Regions from separate parts of the Rhodococcus sp. P4_F3_2 genome, predicted to be linked through region 1. Evidence: predicted binding sites of a transcription regulator. Region 1 holds the regulator's gene; each other region holds the start of a gene.
What was found. Region 1 encodes LexA, which represses DNA repair genes until DNA is damaged. Its sites were predicted from a motif close to CGAACANNTGTTCG; they were not measured.
Positions count from the first base shown of each region.

Region 2: a site for LexA is predicted at 939-952, ahead of AC1DWA_RS00355 (DUF222 domain-containing protein). Genes of this name have one in related genera too.
Region 3: a site for LexA is predicted at 1,067-1,080, ahead of AC1DWA_RS10830 (HNH endonuclease signature motif containing protein). Genes of this name have one in related genera too.
Region 4: a site for LexA is predicted at 1,232-1,245, ahead of AC1DWA_RS03470 (HNH endonuclease signature motif containing protein). Genes of this name have one in related genera too.

Region 1 covers NZ_JBFUJN010000013.1:63,862-66,055, forward strand. The annotation lists gene AC1DWA_RS16055 (hypothetical protein) at 60-518, opposite strand; gene lexA (transcriptional repressor LexA) at 596-1,285, shown strand; gene AC1DWA_RS16065 ((R)-mandelonitrile lyase) at 1,299-1,712, opposite strand; gene AC1DWA_RS16070 (DUF2255 family protein) at 1,742-2,128, opposite strand; gene AC1DWA_RS16075 (MFS transporter) at 2,103-2,194, opposite strand, start outside.
Region 2 covers NZ_JBFUJN010000001.1:72,683-74,876, forward strand. The annotation lists gene AC1DWA_RS00355 (DUF222 domain-containing protein) at 1-924, opposite strand, end outside; gene AC1DWA_RS00360 (hypothetical protein) at 1,755-2,194, shown strand, end outside.
Region 3 covers NZ_JBFUJN010000008.1:114,294-116,487, reverse strand. The annotation lists gene AC1DWA_RS10830 (HNH endonuclease signature motif containing protein) at 1,095-2,194, shown strand, end outside.
Region 4 covers NZ_JBFUJN010000002.1:170,211-172,404, reverse strand. The annotation lists gene AC1DWA_RS03480 (ABC transporter ATP-binding protein) at 1-568, shown strand, start outside; gene AC1DWA_RS03475 (hypothetical protein) at 829-1,077, opposite strand; gene AC1DWA_RS03470 (HNH endonuclease signature motif containing protein) at 1,278-2,194, shown strand, end outside.

The DNA of each region.
Region 1 (2,194 bases):
CCGAAGTGGGCGTAAACAGCTGAATATCACGCTGCGAAATGCCGAGTGTCCTGACTTGCTCAGGCTGATTCTGTCCGCTTGGCCCGCACGTTATGCACAACCATCGGGACAGTTATTGCCAGGGCCATCGCTATCACGAACACCGATATGAAAACCCAAGGACGTTCTGTAACGGATGCCCGGACGGTCAACACCGCTCCACTCGTAAGCAGGGGCATCCCTGCTGCCGCGAGTAGATCGACGTGCCGCGGGGCGACAGGAGGTCCGGCGAAGTATGGAACTCGAACCCCCGAGTTCTCCCGAAGCATCCGTCGCTCCGACATCGCATAAGTGCTCGCGCCGACTGCGAAAATGACCAGTCCCAGGACGACAAGACCAATTCCCGTTCGGGTGGTGAGTGCGGCAAACATGAACACCGATGTCACTGCCGGATAGAGAACCGCCATCTTCCAGAGTGGAGTCTTGGTCCGCGTGTCGACTGCAACACTGACCGGGCGCATCGGTTCGAGAGGCTCCATGAGCTCAGCGTGCCATGCGCCACTCGGGAAACAAACTGCCTGTGCCGTTTCTGGCAGGCTGCGGCTGCCTGGATTGGATGTCGGGACCCCTCACTACGATTCTCGTCGTGACCGATTACGACGATCTCGACATGTTCGGTGGCCTCGACGCCTCCTCCCTGCCGCTCCGCCAGCAGCAGATTCTGATGACCATCCGGGATCTCGTGGCTGCCAACGGGTGCACACCGAGCACGCGGCAGATCGGAGACGCGGTTGGTCTGCGCTCGACGTCGACGGTATCCAAGCACCTCAAGAGCCTCGAAGAAAAGGGCTTCCTCCGCCGAGGAGCGGCCATGGCTCGGCAGTTGGACGTGCGGCCGTTCCTCGTGGGAGCGAAGGAGCAATCGTCGTCGAATACGGTGACGGTTCCGGTCGTCGGTGACATTGCGGCCGGCGCGCCGATCCTCGCGGAGGAGCACGCCGACGAGGTGCTGGCGCTTCCTCGCGAGCTCGTGGGCTCCGGCACGGTGTTCGGACTTCGGGTGCGCGGTGAGTCGATGGTCGACGCAGCAATCTGCGATGGCGACGTCGTCGTGGTGCGGCGCGAGGACGAGGCCCATTCCGGCGAGATCGTCGCCGCGATGATCGACGGCGAGGCCACCGTGAAGGTGCTCCGGCGTCGCGACGGTCACGTGTACCTCGAGCCTCGTAATCCCGCATACAGCGTCATCGACGGCGATCGCGCGGCCATCTTGGGCAAGGTTGTTTCCGTGATGCGACGTATCTGAGAGGTGTCCGGTCTCAGCGATGGTTGGCGCGGGGACCGTTGTATTCCCCATCGGTGACTTTGTCGCCCCATGTCGTTTCGGTGCCTCCCTCGCCGGGTCCTTCCCACAGCGCAAGGTGGGTCATGAAACGGTCGGGTGCCGCGCCGTGCCAGTGTTCCTCTCCTGCCGGGGTATAGATGGTCTCGCCCGGGTGAACTTCGACGATCTCGCCGCCGCGAGCTTGAACCAGCGCGGTCCCGGAGACGATGTGGAGGGTCTGCCCGAGGGCGTGGGAATGCCAGTCGGTTCGCGCACAAGGTGCAAAGCGAACCATGTTGGCGCGCATCCTCGACGGCTCCTGGCCGGCGTAGATGACGTCCCACCAGACGTCGCCGGTGAACCAGTCGCTGGGTGCTTTGCTGGTGGGCTGGGGCTTCAAGATTTCCATGAGGTCTCCTCGGAATCGAAAGGGGCGGTTCAGTTCTGCGTCAGCGGAACAAGTCGAATGGTGTTGGGTGCGGCGGCGCGGCCGGTGACGGAGCCGACGATCTGCGGGCCGTAGCGGTCGTACTTGGTGTGGTAGGCGGAGTCGATCGCCGAGTGCGCATCCGGTGCGGCGGACTCGAACGCCACGTCCCGCTCAATTCCTCCTGCGCGGATTCGGCCCCTTCCACTTGCCGTTGCTCGGACGAACCACGGGTTGTCGGTTCCGTATGCCGAGCGCACGTACAGTTGGTTGTCGGCACGGACGACCCAAATCGTGACGTACGGCCTTGCGGTGCCGTCGCGGCGGTACGAGGAGATCTGCAATTCCTCGGCACCACCGATCTTGGTCAGTTCAGCCTCGGTCCACGAGTGCGACATCTCGGCTTCCTTTCTCCTGTTCGAATTGCTTTGTGGTACTTCGCGTTCTCGTAGCCGGGACGATCA
Region 2 (2,194 bases), on a different contig from region 1:
GTCTTGGGCGATGTCGCGAGCATGCTCAGCGCTGATCACCCCGTACCCGTCGAGGTGAGCGGGCTCGCCGCCTCCGCGCAGAGTGGAATCAGTCATCACGACGTGAACCACGGGCCGACGAACGACAACACCACCGCTACGATCCTGCGGGCAATCATCTCGGTCACAGTTGCACGGCAAGAACGGTGATCCGTTGGTCAACTCGAAGAGCGCGTCGGCTCGTCGCTGCTCGTATGTTCGAGAGTCGTTTCGGCATACCGACATTGCCAACTCGCGTAGTCGGCCGTCGAATGCCCGAGCCTGCTCTGCCGGAATGCTTCCCAAGATCTTTGCCATCCCGTCCTCGGCAGCGCTGACCCCGACGAAGCGATCGGTGAGAGCGCGGCGTCGACGTTCTCGCATACCTTCCGGGTCCACCATCGCCACGATCCGATCGATCGCCGCTGTCAGTCGCCTTCCCGTCAAGCCCGTTCCGCCGGCTACTGGTGGGGCGAGAACCTGCGCGAGCAGTAGTCGTTCCACCTCGTCGATCAATTCGTCTTTCACGTTCGCGGTCGCGGAATCGATCAAACCAACTCGGTACAGATCCAACTCGCCACGCGCCATCGCCGCTCGAGTGCGATGCAAACGAGTCTTCAACGAGAACCCCAACCCGATCAGCTTGCCTGCAGCCGCGCGGCCCATCGTCAGTGACGCACCGACTTCCGATTCAGCCAACTCGTGTGCGGTCGACGACCACGCACCACTGGCGGCATGCTCTGAGCTTCGCCGCGAAAAGAACTCGGCAATCACAGCGAGCTTGCGTTCGACCAGCATCGCCTCACATGCGTGCAGATCTGTCATGAGATCAACCAGCGCACAATCAGTTTCGGTACCGGTCAGCTGCGCTGAGATACCGAAGAGCTCTGTTGTCGGGTTGAACATGCATCCATTCTATTCGAATGTGTGTTCGATATAAACTGAATTCTCAAATCAGTCGGAATAGTCCGAATCGGCCGAAATGCTTATTGTGCTTGCATTTTCGATCCTGTCCATTCGCAACTCGGACATGTTGTCGTGCCACTGTGTAAGTATCGGCATATGGCAGACACGCGGTGAAACTCAGTGAACAGTCGCTTGTGCTCTTCATGGACTATGGACAGTTTTACATATACGGCGACGATGACGGTTTCGGGAGGGAAACGGACCTGCTCGAACTCGCGATGGCTTCGCGCCCTGCGTACAGTGACGGCACAATTGTGATTGTCCTGAGCCCGCACCAGAACAACTTCGACATGCATGCAACGGTCGAAGTCTGGTCCTCCCGACCCGCATCCGACCGCCAGAAATGGCAGCAGGTCAGTGAGTCGTTTCTGAAGGTTGGTCCGCAGGGGTCAATTAGCTTTGATTCACCTCCGGGTGGGGAGTTCATTGTCTTTGATGTACCGGAGGGGTCATATCTGGTCGAGATTGCCGGCCGCGGTTTTGTGAACTACGGCTGGCCCGGATCGACAGAACCCGGAGATGTTTGGCGGGTGCGTATGTGGCCTTCAGGCGGCGACGAGGTGCGGCCATCGCTGCAGTGGGACATGCCGGGATATGGCGTTCCGGTGGACGAACCGATACCTGAACCGATTCCTCGTGCACAGCGGGACATCGAGTCGACATGGATAACGATTGACGGCGAGAACGGCGAGCCGTCCAGGTTTGTGCAAATCAGTGACCTCCGCGCCGAAGCTGCTGAACGAGAGCGGCAGGAGTGGGGAGGAGATCCGATGCCTCAACTCGAACGATTCCAGTCCGGCAAAGACATAGCTCGTATGGACCGACCACTTGCCGAAGCGGTCGTCCGCATGAACGTCCCGACTCTTCGTCGACTCGCGTTTTGGGCCGCTGTGCAGGCGTATGAGTATGCGGGATTGGCCGACAGGGACTGGGTTCGCCCGGCCCTCAACGCTATGCATGTGGGACAACAACTTCCGGAACCCTTCGGAAATCGCACAACGGCATTCGAACACCTACACGAGGAGGAATTCGGCGCGGGGACCGACAACGTGCAGTTGGAAGTCAAGGTCGAGATAGTGGACCGTTCGCCGCAACCGGAGTCCAATCCGTTCGATCACGGGAATATTCATGTCCCGTCCTACGCTCTCAATGCGATTTTCGACGCGCTCGAATCGGACCCGTTGACCGCAGCGGTCAATGCATTGGGAAC
Region 3 (2,194 bases), on a different contig from region 1:
ATAGCGAGCTGTTTGTCGCGGACTAGCAGTAACCACTTCCCCGATCTCACGATCGATTGTTTCTCGGCACGGAGAAAGTGTCCACGGTGCTATCTTTGCTGCCTATGGGAGGCAGGGCTGCGAGGATGGTCGATTGAACTACCGATGTCAGGAGAGTTCGGCGACTCCCAAAGTCGACAGGTCAATTTTGAGCACGGCTGGATTCGGTGGATCGCAGCAACGAACACCATCGTCACCTCATGATGACGTGACTGTTGGGGGAAAGTCGTGAAAATGCGATTATTACGAGTGAGTCAAGCGGCTATGGCGGTATCACTGATCGCAGTAGCCATTGTCTACTTGTTGGACGTATTTTCTTTGCGACTCCAACATCAACCCAGTTGGTGCATCGATCATTATGGAATCCCGTCACGATTCAATTATCTCCTTCCTGAGCGTGCAGAGAGGGTGGGGGTAGGAATTACAGACTTCTGGGGATGGTTCCCTCCAGGTATGAGCTGTACATTCACTGATGGAGTGACCAAAGAAAGCGAAACGGTAGCACCGGCCGCGGACAGGTCGTACATCGTCGTCGTTCTTGTGGTGCTGATCGTCATCTCGGCTGCCGGCATATTTTTCGGCCGCCGGAAGCGCTGAACACTGGCGCTGACTCGGGACAACAGCGGCGCACTCGACATCAGACCGATGAGTAACAAATCGGTGTCCGTCGTGTCCGGCGCTTCCACTACTCGTCGATCTTCGCGAATCCACCAGCCTTGTTCGAGGGCATTTCTTGCGGGTCCTGGTGGTCTTCGTTCCCATCACGCTGGCGATGACACTCCTGGGCCTGGTGCTCGGCTGGACCCATGCGCTTGCCGGGGACAGGCGGCAACATGATCGACGCCGATTACACAATGTGCTGGGGCTCAGACAATTCCGACGTGATGCTGTTGTGCTCCGGGTTGATGGTGGCGCTCGCACTCGTCGGCGCACGTGGACTACGTCGGTGACCCGCCTATAACCGACTGTCCGAAATGTCGAAATCAATTTGATAGCAGCAATTTTCGATCCAACATTCTCTTGTGTTCGAAACTTTGTTCGATTAAACTTTCGGCATGGACAGTCGGGAAGCGTGGCAACTGGATGGCGAGGACCTCAAGAGTGAGGTTCTCGATCTGGTGCGTGCCCGGCACGAGTTGCAGTCGCGGATGGTGTTGCTGATCGTGGAGATGTTTTCCCGGGAGGTTCTCGGTGGGAAGGGTTTTCGGGCGATCGCACAGTGGTTGCACGGTTCGACGAATCTGGAGATCGGTGAGTGCAGTCTGCTGGTCGGGTTGGCGCGGTTGTTGATGCTCGAACCTGTTGTGGGCGATGCGTTTCATCGCGGTGATGTTGATGCGTTGAAGGCGCGTCAGGTGGCGTCGTTTTGTCTGCATCCACCGAAGAACATGACCCTGGCGGATGTGGACAAGGCTCGCGGGATTTTGTTGTCGTTGGCGTCGAAGAACATCGCGGATTGTGATGCGGTGCGGGCTGCGATTCGGCGGATCGAGAAGCAGTACGGCAAGCGTGAGGACGGGGTCCCGGTCGGCGAGGATTCGGAGCGGAATGAGTTCTACGCCTCGAAAGGCTTGTACGGCAGAGTGACTGTGAAGGGTGATCTGGATGCTGTGAACGGGGCCCGTCTGATCACGTTGTTGTCGAGTTTGTCGGCGCCGACGCCTGAGAAGGACGGCGTCAAAGACACGCGTACTCCGGCATTACGGCGTGCGGACGGGTTTTGCGAGTTGTTGCGCCGGTACGAGCGGGCGGGGTTGGGTCCGATCGAAGGCGGCGTGAAACCACACATCACGGTGACCGCGTCCGCGAAAGACATGACGGACCTGCAGGCGTTGAAAGACCTCCTGCCGTCCACGGAGGAACTCGGGTTCGCGTGGACGGATTGGGAGGGCCCGATCAGTATCGACACTGCGCGGATGTTGGCGTGCGACTGCACCGTCACCCGGATCTTGTTGGATGAGAACGGTGTTCCGCTCGACTGCGGTAAGGAAGCGAGAACGGCGACGGTGCCGCAGCGGCGGGCGTTGGCGGTTCGGGATGGTGGGTGTGCGTTCCCGGGGTGTGGGACGCCGTCGGGGTGGTGCGATGCTCATCATATTGTTCACTGGAACGATGGTGGCCCAACAGATCTCGACAATCTGATCTTGTTGTGCGG
Region 4 (2,194 bases), on a different contig from region 1:
GCCGGGAAGGCTGATCGGCCTGACCGGGCCTTCTGGCACCGGAAAATCAACACTTGCAAGGATTCTCGCCTCGTTGGATTCACCGTGGTCAGGCGAGGTGCGAATCGACGGATCACCCGTCGTGGGTACCAAATTCTCGGTATCCGCGGCACTGCGCGGGACGGTGGCCATGCTGTTTCAGTCACCTCGCGCATCAACCGACCCTCGGCAGACGCTCGCCTCGATCATCGGTCAACCCGGCGATATTGCCGGTAGGACAATCGATGTGGTCGCACTGGCAGCAGAAGTGGGCCTCACTCCCGATCTCTTGTCCCGTAGACCCCACCAGGTGAGCGACGGCCAACTGCAGCGCGCCTGTCTAGCGAGATCGCTGGCGCAACAACCGAAATACCTCATCTGTGACGAGGCGACGGCGATGCTCGACGCCGCCACGACGGCCGCGCTCATTCGGTTGATCGAGAGTCGCGCCACCGAAACCGGCGTCGGCGTATTACTCATCAGCCATGATCGCGAATTGCTCGGCGCCTGCTGCGACGTGGTCCACGACCTCGACGGCATTCGCGCTTAGAGCGTGTTGCCAATCCTGATCCGGTAGTTCACGGACGAGTGTTTATGCGTTTTGCGTGATGCGATTTCGGATGAGGCGGGGGAGGTGATCGGTCCGTTGCTCCCGAAGGTGAAGGCGACCGGTCAACCGCCCGTAGATCGGCGCACGGTGTTCGAACCGACTGCGTGGCGGTTCCGGACGGGAGCGCGCTCCACCGACTCTCCTGCAACACTCGCAACTCTGCCTGGGATCCTTTCTTGCCGCCTGCACCAACGAGGCGCTTACTGATCAAACGGCGCCGTGAACGACACTGGTTTGCCGGTGGCGCGCGCGTACGCGATCTCTCGGCGCGTGGACTCGCCAATGTATCCGCGTGGGTTGACGACCAGCACCCGATCAGCCAGGTCGATCTTGCGCAGGTGAAGCGCGTCGAGCAGCGTTTTCTGCTCGACAGAGATCGCCTCGTCTGCTTCGCCCGGCGCGACGACGATCACGCCTGCGAACGTCAGGTCGCGGTTCGCCTCCCGCATCTCTTCAGCGAATCGCACAGAGCCGCAAATACAGACAATCTCAGGTCGATCAGGCACGCTTCATTCTCTCATCGACCCGAGGACGCACGGCCATACCAGTCTCATCTGCCACCTCGAGCAACACACCCCAGCCCAACAAAATTGACGCTTGACTCGAACGCGTGTTCGAGTATTGTTTTGGGTGGGGATCGGGGGATTCAATGAGTGTCTATCTGTCGGACGTGGTTTCGGGTTCTGCGGTAGGGTTGCGCGGACGCCTGTGGCAGCTGTCTGCTTCTGAGTTGCGTGCTGCCGCTATCGAGGCGAGTGCGGAGATTCTTCGTCTCGAGGCTGTTCGTGTGGCGGTGGTGGACGAACTCTCGATGCGTCCTGATGATCAGGTGATTGCCAGCCGCGGGGTGGGTTGCTGGTTGGCGGCAAACACGATGCTGCAGGTTCGGGACGGGAAGAAGATCGCCGCCCTCGGTGCAGCGCTACGCCCGTTTCCGGCAGTGGCGGCCCGATTCGATTGCGGGGACTGCTCCTTCGATCATGCCGTGTTGATCGTGGCGTTCTGCGAATCACCACCAAAGGGCATGCCTGACGAAGCGCTACCGAAGTGCATCGATTTGTTGTTGGCTGCCGCTTCCGGAGTGGAGGCGACGACCACGAAGGTGCGGAGTGTTATCGCGACCTTGGAGCGAATCTTCGAGTCCGATGAGATTCCACCCGCCGAGGATGTGGATCGGAACGACTTGCGGATCGCGTCGACGTTGAACGGCCGGGTGGTGGTGCGCGGCGATTTCGACGCCCTCACCGGCGAAATGCTGCTCTCCGCCCTGTCGAATCTGACGATGCCCACCCCGGCACCCGATGGAACCCCGGATTCTCGGTCGGCAGCGAAGCGGACCGCGGACGGGTTCACCGAACTGATCCGGCGTTACCTGGACTGCGCCAAAACTGGCACCGATGGCGGCCAACGCCCGCACGTGAACGTGCACATCAACGCCCGCGATCTGGCGGAGCACCGGGACTGCGCCGCAACACCAACTGATGGTGGAGCGACTGTGTCGGATCTCGATGTCGGGCACATGCCCTGGCTCGGACCACTGTCCGTATCGCAGACCAGACTCCTCGG